DNA from 2 places in the Oceanobacillus sp. AG genome. Region 2 is predicted to be linked to the other one. Evidence: riboswitches for the same ligand, from Rfam matches in the RefSeq annotation. Region 2 holds a riboswitch; the other holds the start of a gene.

Region 1 (7,812 bases), on a different contig from region 2:
AATTATATATTAACATATATAATTGAAATTGATAATCATTATCAGTGAATATCACTAATTTAGGATGGAGGTAATACAAATGACCCGCCTTTCCGGTGAAGATTTATATATTGGCTATGGGGATCAATCAATCGTTAAAAATCTCAGTTTAACCATTCCAGATAAGAAAATTACAACGATCATCGGATCCAACGGTTGTGGAAAATCTACTTTATTGAAGGCTATTACACGGATTATCCCTCACCAAGGAGGCTCCGTCCTGTTAGATGGGAAAGATATTGCAAAAGAAAATACGAAAACGCTCGCGAAAAAAATGGCAATACTTCCTCAAACTCCTGAAAGTGCCGACGGGTTAACAGTTGGAGAATTAGTATCCTACGGGAGATTCCCTTATCAGACCGGTTTCGGACGTTTAACGAGAAAGGATTTGGAAGTCATCGATTGGGCACTTGAAGTTACAGGTATAGCGGACTTTAAATACCGGCCCATCAGCTCCCTTTCCGGCGGTCAGCGCCAACGAGTTTGGATTGCAATGACACTCGCACAAGAAACGGAAATTATCTTTCTGGACGAGCCAACAACTTATTTAGATATGGCGCACCAGCTCGAGGTTTTAGAGTTATTACAGAAACTAAACGAAGAACATAACCGGACGATTATTATGGTGTTGCATGACTTAAATCAAGCCGCTCGATTCGCCGATTATATCATTGCATTAAAGAATGGAGAGATCGTGAAAGCCGGGGCTTGTGAAGAAATTATAAATTCGGAAGTGCTCCGGGAAGTTTTTCAAATCGATGCCGTCATCGGACGGGATCCGCGCACGAATAAACCTATGTGTATGACGTACAACCTACTGAAAGGGGAAAAACAATATGAAGAAACGAATCATCCCATTTTTGCTGCTGCTCATTCTCATTAGCGCATGCAGCAATTCCAATACAACGAAAGAAACAAGTGACGCACCAGAAGGCGAAGGGGAAACAATTACATACGAATCGGAGACAGGCCCGATTGAGGTTCCCGCCAATCCCGAACGGGTCGTCATCCTCTCTGGCTATACAGGGAATGTCATCCATTTAGGGGTGAACGTTGTCGGTGTAGATGTTTGGTCTAAAGACAATCCGACCTTTGAAGAAGAATTGAAAGATGTAGCAGAAGTTTCAGAGGATGATCTGGAAGGGATCTTGGAATTAGAACCAGACCTAATTATTGCGCTATCAACGGTGAACAATCTCGATAAATTAGAAGAAATTGCACCAACTGTAACCTATACATGGGGAAAAGTAGATTATTTAACCCAACATATCGAAATTGGCAAACTTCTTGGGAAAGAGGAAGAAGCGACAGAATGGGTTGAGGACTTTAAACAGCGCGCGGAGCAAATCGGGGAAGACGTCCGTGCCAAGATTGGTGAAGATGCAACCGTATCGGTTATGGAAGCCTATGGCAAAGATCTTTATGTTTACGGTGAGGACTTTGCCCGTGGAACAGAAATCTTATATGATTCAATGAAACTTAAAATGCCTGAAAAAGTAAAAGAACATGCATCCGAATCAGGTTATTATACATTATCGGCAGAAGTGCTCCCGGAATTTGCAGGGGATTATATCGTGCTAAGTAAATATTCCGAGGCAGACACCGCCTTCCAGGAAACGGACACCTACAGGAACATACCGGCTGTGAAAAATGGTAATGTGATTGATATGCAAGGGGAAGGTGCATCATTCAGCGACCCGGTTACATTGGAGAAGCAGCTCACACTCTTTGAAGAAGGATTTCTAGGAAAGTAAAATTATGAAGGAAAAAGCTTTAGCATTCAAATTTATTCTAGCCATTCCCATCTTTATCTGCATGTTTCTTCTTGCAATGAGCTTTGGTGCAGCAGAAATTTCAGTTCAAGATGTGTGGCTCGCGCTCATAACATCCAATAAGAATGACGCAATTTCCATTATCCGTGATATTCGCTTACCCCGGGAAATTGCCGCAATTGCTGTTGGAGCAGCGCTTGCTGTATCTGGTGCGATCATGCAAGGTTTAACCAGGAATCCGCTTGCCGATCCTGGACTCCTCGGTTTAACGGCCGGTGCGAATACGGCTTTAGCAATTACGATTGCCCTCCTTCCTACAGCCAACTACTTTCTAACGATGGTTGCCTGTTTTATCGGAGCGGCAATCGGTGCCGGATTAGTATTTGGCATTAGTTCCATGAAAAAAGGCGGGTTCTCTCCCTTTCACATTGTACTTGCCGGAGCTGCCGTCTCCGCATTTCTAGTTGCCATTGCTGAGGGAATTGGAATTTATTTTAAAATATCAAAAGACATTTCCATGTGGACAGCAGGCGGAATGATCGGCACGAATTGGAAGCAACTGCAAATTATCATGCCCTTTATCCTTATCGGGATTGTGCTGGCCATCTTCCTTTCCAAGCAGCTGACGATTCTCAGTTTAAATGAAGAAGTAGCGATAGGCCTTGGACAAAATATTTTCAAAGTTAAAATCCTGCTCTTTATCGCCATTATTATCCTTGCAGGCGCATCCGTTGCCCTGGTTGGGAATATGACGTTTATTGGACTGATGATCCCGCATATCGTCCGAGCAATCGTTGGGACGGATTATCGGTTTATTTTACCAATGGCTGCGATTGCAGGGGCTACGTTCATGCTGTTCGCTGATACGGTTGGGCGTACGTTGAATGCACCATTTGAAACGCCTGTTGTCGCTATCATCTCTGTGATCGGCTTACCATTTTTCCTCCTCATCGTTCGTAAAGGAGGAAAAGCATTCGTATGATACATCCGGCATTAATTAATAAACAGCGCATCATTTTAGTTATTTCACTATTACTTATTATAACGACGGTTATAATAAGCATGGGCATCGGTTCATCCAGCTTAACCTTTGACCGACTCATTCAGACGCTTCTCGGATCTGGCAGTAGAAATGAGGAATTCATCTTATATTCGATTCGCTTGCCACGGATATTGATTACCCTTCTAGCTGGGATGGCACTCGCTCTGTCTGGATCAATCCTGCAAGGAATTACGAGAAATGATTTGGCTGATCCTGGTATTATCGGAATTAATTCCGGTGCGGGAGTCGCCATTGCCGTTTTCTTTTTATTTTTTCCGATTGAAGCTGGACGCTTTGTTTATATGATTCCAGTTGTTGGATTTCTCGGCGCATTTATCACTGGTTTCCTTATTTATCTATTTGCTTATAGTAAAAAAAGTGGCTTGCAGCCTGTAAATCTCGTGCTCATCGGAATCGGATTTTCTGCGGCACTGTCAGGTGCGATGATTGTGATTATTTCCTCTGCCGAGCGGGAGAAAGTAGATTTTATCGCCAAATGGATCGCAGGGAATATCTGGGGAACCGACTGGCCATTTATTGTGGCTCTCCTTCCCTGGCTTGTCGTTTTGATTCCATTTACTTTATATAAAGCGAACCGGTTGAACCTGCTTGGGTTAAGTGAACCTGTTGCAGTTGGTGTTGGGGTTTCCATTGAGAGAGAACGCGTCACGCTACTTTTAACAGCTGTTGCATTAGCAGCTGCTGCCGTTTCTGTCACAGGGGGGATCAGCTTTATCGGACTGATTGCACCACATCTTGCGAAATCCCTAGTCGGACCGAGGAATCAATTGTTTATCCCGGTTGCGATTTTACTTGGTGGCTGGTTGCTGTTGGTTGCGGATACAGTTGGAAGAAATTTGATTGATACAACGATTCCGGCTGGAATTATGGTTGCTTTGATTGGTGCGCCATATTTTGTTTATTTGTTGGTGAGGGATTGAGGATGAAACGATTAAAATAAAAAATGGCTGCAAATGGATAACGATTTGCAGTCATTTCATCTTCAATTATTCCACACCAGGATGATTCCCGGAAAAACCCAAACAGTATGATGAAGATATAAACTCCAATGATTATAATGAGGAACATATAAGAGATAACGAACCGATCCGATTTTTATCGATTTCAGTTAGAAGACTTAGAGAAAGAAACATCCGTAATTAGAAGGATTGCACCTGTTGCACAACCTCCTTATAAATCTTTACTTTTGGAAAAAACTGACTTCTATATTATCTATATGTCTGACTAAATAGCAAAACAGCATCGGATTTTAACTACCAATGCTGTTTTAATTATTTATATTTGGAACTATGAACGAGTCTAGCATAGATGACTAGATACTCACACTTCAAAAAGATTTAACATAGTAGTCCGTAATAATGGGAAATGCAAGAAGTGCACGAACGAAATTGTCACAATCCCAGATCAGTTAATATACTCTCCATTTTTTCACTTCTGCAAAAATATGAAATTCACCCATTAGATATTTCAATTCGCTTTTAGAACCTTATATGAGACTGTTTCACGAATTTAGAGCTGTTTTATCTAATAGAACCCTGCTATAAGACAGATTCAAATCCTTTAAGTCTCATAATTCATAACTGCTGAGCATACCACTTTTTCATTGATGGACATCGTTCCTTTTACGATTTTGTTTTCCTTTGATTCGTCCACTCATAGATAAATTGAATCATTGTTTTCGTAAATTGAAGAAGTTGTTGAATAGAAACCTCCTCATTGACCGCATGTGCATGCCTGAACTCACCCGGTCCATAAATCGCTGCCGGTATCCCCATATGCCCAAACCATCCTCCATCGGTAACAGAAGGGGAAACATCGATGACCACCTTACTATCGTGTACCATTTCATGAGACGCGGCTAGCGCATGAACCGCAGTATAATTCTTATCGACTTCTAATGATGGGAAGATTTCCCCGCGTTCTTCAATCATCGAAGTTCCACCCCATTCAAAAGTAGGCGGATGATGGCACAACCAAGGATCTGCTTTGGCAATGCGAAGAATATAGTCTTCTATTTCTTTACTCACTTGTTCATGCGTCTCATTCGGATAATAATGCACCGTGATCCATAAACGACACTCATCAGCAATAAATGCCGCATGGCGTCCCCCTTCAATTACAGCAGGATTAATCGTATTCGTTCCCGCCGGATATCCTTCATACTGTTTCGTTACAGCCCAATAGCGCTCCAGCTCTTGTAAGCCTTCTATAACTTTCATCATCTTTTCAATTGCACTCGCTTCAGGCAGACCACCGCCAGCATGTATCATGTTCCTTCTCATCGCATCATGAAACGTACGCGGATTTTTTACCGTAATCCACCCAGTTATTACACCGCCTTGACCTTGGATATGTAAATCACTCGTATCTACTACAAGCGCAAAGTCTGCATTATACCCTCGCTCGCAACATTGCAACGTACCCGCCTCACCAACTTCTTCACCTATAACAGATTGGAAAATCAGATCTCCTGGCAATTCGATATCCGCTTCATTCAATAGTTTCGTTGCGAATAATGCACTAGCAAGCCCGCCCTTCATATCAGCGGCTCCTCGACCAATAATCCGATCTTCTTCGATAATCGGCTCGAATGGATTCGTTTTCCACACTTCATCTTCACGAGCCTCAGCTACATCAATATGACCATTGATGATGAGACTATTATGTGTAGTAGATTTTATTCCCTTTTTCACACCAACAACATTCGGGTCATTTGGATACACGTCCCACATGTCGATTTCAAAGCCCATTCGATGTAAATAATCAGCGATAAAATTCTGTGCATCTTTCGTATTCCGAGCAGGAGGCGCAGATGTATTATATTCAATGAGCTTTGATAATAAATCAATTAATTCCATTTTTCTTGCGTCGACTTGCTTTAATAAGTGTTCAACCGTTATATCCATTAGATAACTCCCTCTCTAATTTATTTTAATAGACAACTAGTCATTCACCTCCCTAAACAAAAAAACCACTCCTAGAAAATAGAAGTGGTTAGAATAAGACACAAATTAGTTACATGAAAAAACATGTTCTTCAATCTGTTCTATTCACCGCTTCCTTACGCTAGTTCAAACTAGATCAAGTTCAAGGGTTGAGGATTACCTCTCTCAGTTTTTCAGTAAAACACCCCTAGTGGTGATTAAATATGAGTTTTTCAGACATTAAGTTTAGTATGTCATATTGATTGTTAAACTGCAACCTCTGTTTGATGTACTCTCTTCTATTTTGATTTCTTATGATAAAACGAAATGTATGCAGGACTATTTAGCTCATTTTTTATCATAATTAATTATCATTAATTAAAAATAAAATTTCAGTTATACTAAAAAAAAGATTCGACGGTAAGTAAGAAAAACCCTCTAATACAGGCATATTCAAGTGTCTTATTAGGGGGTTTTATTTAGATTACATATATAGCGTCATCATGTTGAAATTACTCTTCAAAAAAAGAAAACAGCTTAAAGTGTATGTCAGCAACATTATATTTGCATCTATAAACAAACATGTCTATTTTAGTTATAAAAGTATCCCCTTGTCCGGTTTTTGGTTTTACTTAACTAGCATTGAGCTACCATAATGACTCGCGGGCAAACGATCAGATATGGTACCTCAAATTCAAAAACTAATGATGAAAGCGCTAATCGGAGCTACATTAGCAAATCTTCTGAACGGCGCCATTGTTGCAATGCTTATTTTCTAATAAATCTATACTTGAATACCAGAAAGAATATTATTTAGGATGTTTGCTTCAAGCGAATAACAATGATTGATGTATGTTTGTTTGAATGATATCCTATTTAATATTGGAATATAGATTGAAAGAAGGTCTTTCATGAAGAATACAGATCATGCTATCAATAAAGGTCCTTTTAATTTACAGAACCTTATTTTAACAATTGGAATTATATTCGTAGCTTTTAACTTACGGCCTGCTATTACGTCAATCGGTCCTTTAATTCGTTTAATCAGAGATGACGTTGATATTACGAATGGAACGGCAGGGTTATTGACAAGCTTACCCCTGATTACATTTGCCATTGTATCACCAATTGTTCCAAAGTTATCTAGAAAATTAACAAGCGAAATTGCATTAATCATTGGTTTACTTTTAATCATTATCGGTATTCTAATTCGCTCTTTCGCAATTCTTACCCCGTTATTGCTAGGAACACTTATTATTGGTTCGGGTATTGCAATATGTAATGTCTTATTACCAGGAATAATTAAGGATAATTTCCCGTTGAAGGTTGCACTCATGACAGGTGTTTACTCAACAGCTATGAATATATTTGCAGCCTCTGCTTCAGGGTTAAGTTATCCATTTACAAAAATGTTAAATGGAAATTGGCAATTATCTCTGCAAATCTGGATGATACCTGCAATCCTAGCTGTCCTTATTTGGATATATATAACAAGAAAAAATACAGTAAACAATGAAGGAAAACAGATACAACTAGAAAGTAATAATTCGGCTAATAATCGAATGTGGGGTTCCGCCTTGGCATGGCAGGTTGCAACCCTTTTAGGCTTACAATCATTCTTATTTTATGTGACGATATCTTGGTTGCCTGAAATGTTGATTTCAAATGGTGTAAGTTTAACGACAGCTGGTTGGCTCCTATCTTTCGCACAGATTATTGGGCTTCCCGCTAGCTTTTTAGTACCGACCTTTGCCGGTAAAGTGAGATCCCAAAGCCTTATTGCTGTATCGATGGGATTATCAGCTTTCTTTGGTTATAGCGGTCTTCTGCTAGGGAGCTCGATGCCTATATTGATTATAAGTATTACATTAATTGGCATCACGTTAAATGGTGGGTTCGCATTAGCTTTAACTCTACTAGGCTTACGTGCAAAAACCTCTGAACAAGCCTCAGAGTTATCGGGTATGGCCCAGTCGATTGGATATTTATTAGCTGCTGCAGGTCCTTTTGCGAT
Region 2 (7,812 bases):
CCTGGAAAACGTCCTGGCGGTTTCTGTACGAGTTTTCCTGATAGTAAGGAAACGAGAATATTTATGACGTATTCTGGAACAGCATCGAATGTTGCCACGTTAGCCCATGAACTTGGTCATGCTTATCATCAGCATGTGATGAATGACGTTCATGGTCTTAATCAACGTTATGCAATGAACGTCGCGGAGACGGCCTCAACTTTTGCGGAAATGATTGTCGCTGATGCAGCAGTTGAACAGGCAGAAACAGCAGAAGAAAAGAAAGCTTTACTTGAAGATAAAGTTAATCGAAGTGTTGCTTTCTTTATGAATATTCATGCCCGGTTTATCTTTGAATTAAATTTTTATAAAGAAAGAGAAAAAGGCTTTGTCTCACCGGCAAGATTGAATGAATTGATGGTGGAAGCACAGAAAGAAGCTTATCAAGATGCACTCGATGAATATGATCCTTATTTCTGGGCGTCGAAACTTCATTTCCATATAACAGGGACACCATTCTATAATTTCCCTTATACATTTGGTTATTTGTTCAGTCTTGGCATTTATGCCCGCGCAAAAGAGCAGGGAGAGAGCTTTGAAGATGACTATATTGCATTACTGGAAGATACGGGACGGATGTCAGTAGAAGAGCTTGCGATGAAACATTTACAAGTCGATCTTACAAAACCGGACTTCTGGGAAGCTGCAATCGAGCTTTGCATCAAGGACGTCGAAGCGTTTCTTAAACTGTAAATTTGTTTTATAAGTGTACATTAGCTATAATAGGGTTAACGAAAAAAGCATAGAAAAAGCCAACAGGGGGAGCTAATAGCTGAGAGTGGGCAACGAGGATTGCTCAGACCCTTTGAACCTGTTAGTTAGTACTAGCGTAGGGATGATGGTCTTTTGATGGATAAAAAGCAATGTGAGCGGATTCCCCATCAGGAACCTTCCCTTGGCATTGCTTTTTTTGTATTTAAAAAGGTTGTTCGAAAAGTCCGGTAAAAAAAGAGAAAGCTCGTTGGCTCGATTTTCCGCTCCTCATGTACCTATTTACGTACATTCCGGTGCGGGGAACTTTCGCCGCACAGGACGTTGCGCTCTTAGCCGACCTCGGTCTTTTTTATCCTCCTTTTTGAACACCATTTAAAATAGCTTATAGAGTGAAACTTCATTCAGTGGGGATTCTTATCTCCCCACTGAATGTTAGTTGAACAGAATCAGGTATTTACGGACTGTTTAGCCCTACCTTCACATCTTGGGTTTCCCTCATGTTTGGAGGAGGGGGTATTACAGACCGTTAGTACGTGAAAAAAAGGGGAGTTATAAGGAATGAAGTCTAATAAACTACTATTTTTAATTGAAGTATCAATCTTCACTGCTTTGGCGTTACTTTTAGATATTTTGCCAATATCTTTTAAAATCTGGGCGCAAGGTGGTTCGGTCTCCTTTGCAATGATTCCGGTATTTATAGTAGCGTTCCGTTGGGGATTAAAAGGTGGATTAGTATCCGGTTTCCTCTGGGGGATGTTACAGATTGCAACGGGGAACGCATATATTCTGACGCCACTTCAGGGGTTCATTGATTATACACTTGCCTTTACGGTGATTGGTTTTGCCGGTCTGTTCGCAAGACAAGTTCAAGAAGCGGTACGGGACGGGCGGACTAAAGTGTACCTAACGTATATAACGGCGGGTGTACTGCTTGGTTCTGTGTTGCGTTTTCTTGCACATACCGTTGCTGGGGCGGTATTTTTCGGTTCAGCAGCGATTGAGGGGCAATCCGTTTGGGTGTATTCGATTATCTATAATTCATCGTACATGTTCCCGTCATTTGTATTGTCAGCAGTGATTGTATTTTTCCTATTCCATAAACAGCCGCGCGCATTACTCAACCTAGCATCAAACTAAAACCGCAATCTATCCGCTCACATTGCAACTGTAAAAATAATGATCTCTCCCAAATTAAGGAGAGATTTTTTTTAGGTTAACTGTTTCAGAGTGAATACGTAGTTCCCCCGGCGCAGATTTTCAGCACAACATTATAAAAAAGAATCAATTCGTTCTGGTTGATAATTCGCCCAAAGTCACTGATAATAGAAGATAATTATCTGAATAGATATAAAAGTATATACGAAAGGGGAAGTGGAAATGAAGGCATTTGTTGTAGAATATGGAGAATTAAAACTAAAAAGTATGCCAGAACCGAAACCAGGAAATAATGAAATTGTCGTAAAGCTAAAAACAGCGGGTCTGAATAGGAGAGATCTCTATATACCGAACCGGAGAGGTAACGATAAAGAAGCTTTAATCCTCGGTTCGGATGGAGCGGGGATCGTCGAATCAGTTGGAGCAGATGTCACTCGTTTTAAAGTGGGGGATGAAGTCATCATCAATCCATCACTTAACTGGCACGAAAATAGTGACGCACCACCAAAAGGATTTGACATCCTCGGCATGCCTGATCACGGAACTTTTGCCGAAAAAATTGTTATCAATGAAGAACAAGTAGAAATGAAGCCAAATTACTTAACATGGGAAGAAGCCGGTGTGCTCGCTCTTGCTGCATTGACAGGTTACCGTGCGTTAGTGACTAAAGGGAATATTAAAGCGGGGGAGACCGTATTTATTCCTGGAGCAAGTAGTGGGGTGAACACGTATATCATCCAATTTGCAAAAAGCATCGGTGCACGGGTGATTGTTTCTTCAAGAAGTGATGAAAAGTTGAAGCAGGCCCAGAAGATCGGAGCAGATCTTGCCATTTCAACGGAAAGTGATTGGGAAAAGGAATTGGAGAACGAGCAGATTGATCTTGTGATCGACAGTGTAGGTGCAGCGACGTTTAATCGTTCGTTGGACGTATTGAAGCAAGGCGGAAGAATTGTTATTTACGGAGCTACAGCTGGGGATGAAATTGACCTTAATTTACGGGCCTTTTTCTATGGTCAGTATCAATTGTTCGGCTCCACGATGGGAAGTCGTGAAGAGTTGCAACAGGTATTAGCCCATATGGAAAAGCATGAAATAAGACCGATTATGGATAAAACCTTTGAACTGGATGATGCCCAAGAAGCGTTCAATCATCTGGAAGTGAACAGCCAGTTTGGTAATATTGCTTTATTAATCGAGTAAAAATAGGACCGGTAAATTTCCCGGTCCTATTTTTTATCGGAACTTAAAACCACGGTCTGTAACGTAATTAAGCAGAGGTACTCTTTTTCGCTGTCAATTTCAGCTAGAAATGTGTTCCCATCCACAACCCCGCTAGAATGTTGCATTTGTTTTCTTCATGTTGTTTGTTACAGATCGCTAAGCTTTCGGCTTAAAGAGAATAGCACCGAGAACTCCAAAAATAATTGCTGCTGAAATACCGGCACTCGTCACTTCAAACATCCCTGTAACAACGCCAATCAGCCCGTGTTTCTCGGCTTCAGCCATGGCTCCATGGACTAAAGAGTTCCCAAAACTTGTAATCGGAACAGTCGCACCTGCTCCAGCGAAATCAATTAACGGTTCATATAAACCGAGTCCGTCAAGAATAGCGCCTAAAATTACGAGAGTTGTTAATGTGTGAGCAGGACTGAGCTTGAATACATCAAACATAATCTGTCCTATAACACAAATAAGACCACCAATAACAAATGCCCAGAAAAATATCATGAACAAGTCACTCCATTTCAATTGAGACTGCATGTGCAATAGCAGGAATCGAATCCTTTTGTTGAACGCTTAACGGGGAGTGCAAAGAGCCGGTAGCTACGAGTAACATCCGTTTAAACTCCCCTTGCATCATCCGTTTCAGAAAATGCCCGTACATGACAATTGCTGAACAGGCTGTGCCGCTTGCACCTGCTTGAACAGGTTGATCGGGACCGTAAATCGTCATGCCACAGTCCACGTATTGCTTATCTTCTAGTTGAATGCCTTGTTGCTTTAATAAATCAAAAGAAGTATTTCTTCCAATTTTACCGAGATCCCCGGTTATAATCAGGTCATAATAGGTTTCATCTACGTTTCTTTCCTTAAAATGTGTTTGAATCGTTTCCACTGCAGCAGGGGCCATTGCCCCTCCCATATTGAAAGGATCCGTGATTCCCATGTCAACAACTTTCCCAATTGTTGCAGAGGTCACAGTTGGGCCATTCCCTTGCTTACTGAGAACGGCACAACCCGCTCCGGTAACTGTCCATTGTGCAGTCGGGGGTTTTTGACTGCCGTAATCATTCGGATAGCGGAACTGTTTTTCCGCTGCGGCATGGTGACTAGCAGAGCCACTTACGATAAAGTCGGCAAATCCGCCATCAAGTAAAGCAGCGGATAATGCGAGCCCTTCTGTAGAGGTAGCACAAGCACTGAATAAGCCGAGATAAGGCATCGCCAATGACTTGGCACTAAATGTTGTAGGAGTAATTTGATTGATTAAATCTCCACTTATAAAGAAATTTACCTGCTCTTTTTCAATCGGACTTTTCTTTAATGCAAGTGTAACTGCTACTTCCATTAAACGCTGCTGTGCTTTCTCAAAAGTCTCTTCTTCAAGCCAGCCATCATCAAATAAATGGTCGAAATCACTGCGGAGAGGGCCATCTGCTTCAAATGGTCCTCCTGTTATACCGGTAGCGAGAATGACCGGCCGATTTTTAAATTCCCATGTCTGCTTTCCAAGTAACATATTATAAGCCTCCCAATTGCAGGAAAATCGTTTTGATTAATGCAATAATAAATGCGGCAAATACACCGTATACAATGACGGGACCAGCAAGTTTAAACATATTTGTCCCTACCCCGATAATAAAACCTTCTGTACGGTGCTCCATCGCTGCAGAAATAACTGCATTACCGAACCCCGTAACGGGAACTGCAGAACCGGCACCAGCGAATTGACCTAGGCGATCATAGAGGCCAAAACCTGTCAGAATCATCGTGATGAAAATGAGCGTTGCAGTCGTTGGATTGCCTGCTGTTTGTTCGGTAAAGTCGAAATAATAAATATAAAAGGTAGTGATTATTTGTCCGATTAAACAAATAAGGCCACCGATAAGGAAGGCTTTTACACAGTTAAGTAAAATTGGTCGCTTCGTCTCTCGTTTTTCCTCAAAGGATTGATATTGTTTAGCCTTCTTTTGCTCATTTTTTTGCTCTGTCATGTAAAACACCTCATTCCTTACGTCTGTTCTTTAGAAAGCTTGCGGATTCTTTCTAACTCTTTATTTAATTCAGCTTTGGATAAATCCCCACTATTTAACCGTTGTTCCAGTTTCTTTAATTCGAGAAAGATTTTCTGATCTGTTGATAGTTCAACTTCATGTTTATTGAATGTAGTTTCAACCGTGTTTTTCAGATCCTTCTTCAAGTCTTTTAATTGCAAACGGTCATGATGTTTTGGATTGACGGCAACCATAATCACTTTGTCATTATTGATTGCAATCACTTCGTTGACATCATGCTCTTGTTCAATAAGTTCTTTTGCATGGTTACTTGTTTCTTGTTTAAAATTGGTCGAAGTGCGCAGGATGGAGGAGTTTGTTTCACTTGCTGATTGTCCAGTGTCATTCGTTGCGCAAGCGCTCAATATAAGGAAGAGAAGGAAGGGAACTGCAAATACATTAGGTTTCATTGGAATCACACCTTTCTACAAGGTCTTATGTTCTTGAACTTACAGTTTTTAGCATTGGGAAATCGCTCGGAAATATACTTGGAATTTACTTCCTATTATTTAGGAGAAGCTGGGGAAGAAGAAAAAAACATCAGGCAAGGTTAACCTGATGTTTAATGTCTATTCATATTTTTGCTTTGTACGTATGCTGCGACATCCATACGGGTAGGTACGTTATATTTTCGGAGCATTTGCTTCGACCAGTTATCATCTTTAAGATTTGAATCACGCTGCTGGTAATAATCTGACAGGATTCGATCATAATCTTCTATATGCGTATGTTTTGCTTGATCATATGTATTTTCATGGAATATTGCTTCGAATGGCAGGCGAGGCTTAATGTCGGGCTCATGATCTGGATGGCCAACAGCTAGACCGAATAGCGGGATAACATATGCCGGGAGCTTCAGAAGCTCGTCAACCCGGTTGATATCGTTCCGTAAGCTTCCAAGAAAGCATGCGCCAAACCCGAGAGATTCCGCGGCGATAACCATATTTTGCGTCACTAACGCACCATCTACAGTCGCGACGATGAATTGTTCCGTACTTTCCAGATTCTGCTTAACATTTCCTTGTACCCCGTTCGAATCCAGATTAGCAATCCGGCTTAAATCGGCACAGATAACAAATAAGTAGCCATTCTTCTCTACGTAGGGTTGCCCAGAGACTTTTCTTAATTCTTTTTTTATGCTTTCATCTGTTACGCCAATAATGGAATAGGCCATAACATTACTTGAAGTCGAGGCCCGTTGCCCAGCTTCTACGATTGTTTTTACTTCATCCTTCGTCAATTTCTCTGGTGTGAATTTTCGAATAGAGCGGTGATTGTGGAGTAATTTAATTGTTTCGTTCATTGGTTGCTCTCCTTTATATTAAAATTATTCGATTGTTAGATTATAAGTTGTTGTGATAGCAGGTTGTTCTTCTAATGCGTTCCAAGCGTCCCAAGCCTCTTCGCTCGGTTCGGTCAAAACGGGAAAATCAATTGCAAGCGATGAATTATCTATCCACTCGAATGATAGGATCGGCCATGAAAAACCGAGGCTGCCTGTTTTTTCATTGTCCCTTACCATTGAGACAGTCGTCCAATCTTGAAGATCGAATATAACAATATGACCAGGAGTCAAATGTCCACTTCCCGGGCGGGTAAAGTGAAAAGCCACTTTTGTTGCATCTGGAGAGAACGTGTGACTTTCATATGTTGCCATATCTGCCACTAGAAATGCAGGCTTATGTTGATCTGGATGTAAGAGAAGATAAGAACATTGGTCATGATGGCAGGAGAAACGCAATATAAAGAATTCTTCGAGCCCCAATATATACTTCTCCAGTTCCATTTCTTTAAGTGCTTGCTGTGGTTTTTTCTGAGTTTCTAGAAACTGATGGAGTATTGGAATATCACGGATGGATAGGGAGACGATTTCTTCATTAATTGTAAACTCTGCGTAGTCCTCTATATCTTCAGGTTCTTGATCCAATGGTTCAGATTCTGTTGCAGCGGATGTTGTCAACGGTTCAAGATCTAAATCAGCTTTATGAATTGGAGAAATCGTATCGTTTTCAATACAAGCTGATAAAAGAATTACAATGAGCGCGACAGGAAGAATCATTCGCATAGTAACCGCTCCCTAGTAGTTTTTTCACTATCCAATTGTACACTACTTTTTATAAACATGCAGTTGCTTTGCATTTTAAAAAATTGTTAAGTTTTATTCCCATCTTGTAAAATTTTTGATACACTTCAATATAACGAAATGGAGGGGGAAATTAGGATGAAGACGTTTAAATTAAAACAGCTGCAAATTGTAGAATTCCATTCAGATACATATCAAACCGTACATATCCCGCTAATCGACGGATTAAGTATTAATCGGGAAGATAAAGAAAATCGCTGGTTAATCGAAGCATATACGAAGCGTGATCTCTTGGATTACTTCACAGAATTAAAAGAAACTTATAAAGAATTGATTATCCATGTCAAAATTACAACAGAGTTGAATGAATTGGCAACTTTCATGACGTCCATCATTGGTATCAATCAGATTGGTGATAATATAAACATTTTATTCCTCGGTACGATGGTGGACCACAAGACAAATAAGTTAGAGGGAATTTTACAGAAATTGATGAAGGAAGGGAACAGAGGAGGAGACTTGCTGAATAAGTTTAAAGAATAT

What was found. A riboswitch is a leader RNA that binds a small molecule or an ion and turns the genes downstream of it on or off. The one in region 2 is predicted to bind thiamine pyrophosphate.
Region 1: another riboswitch for thiamine pyrophosphate. It lies ahead of GN217_RS14300 (acetylornithine deacetylase); the one in region 2 lies ahead of thiT (energy-coupled thiamine transporter ThiT).

The regions. Positions count from the first base shown of each region.
Region 1 is NZ_WOWT01000027.1:44,474-52,285, reverse strand. It holds gene GN217_RS14320 (ABC transporter ATP-binding protein) at 80-922, shown strand; gene GN217_RS14315 (iron-hydroxamate ABC transporter substrate-binding protein) at 876-1,793, shown strand; gene GN217_RS14310 (FecCD family ABC transporter permease) at 1,798-2,793, shown strand; gene GN217_RS14305 (FecCD family ABC transporter permease) at 2,790-3,794, shown strand; gene GN217_RS14300 (acetylornithine deacetylase) at 4,497-5,780, opposite strand; TPP riboswitch at 5,916-6,018, opposite strand; gene GN217_RS14295 (CynX/NimT family MFS transporter) at 6,710-7,812, shown strand, end outside.
Region 2 is NZ_WOWT01000013.1:94,716-102,527, reverse strand. It holds gene GN217_RS08940 (M3 family oligoendopeptidase) at 1-732, shown strand, start outside; TPP riboswitch at 788-892, shown strand; gene thiT (energy-coupled thiamine transporter ThiT) at 1,312-1,890, shown strand; gene GN217_RS08930 (zinc-binding dehydrogenase) at 2,131-3,111, shown strand; gene spoVAE (stage V sporulation protein AE) at 3,289-3,639, opposite strand; gene spoVAD (stage V sporulation protein AD) at 3,647-4,651, opposite strand; gene spoVAC (stage V sporulation protein AC) at 4,653-5,126, opposite strand; gene GN217_RS08910 (YhcN/YlaJ family sporulation lipoprotein) at 5,144-5,596, opposite strand; gene nfsA (oxygen-insensitive NADPH nitroreductase) at 5,749-6,489, opposite strand; gene GN217_RS08900 (hypothetical protein) at 6,514-7,251, opposite strand; gene GN217_RS08895 (YwpF family protein) at 7,408-7,812, shown strand, end outside.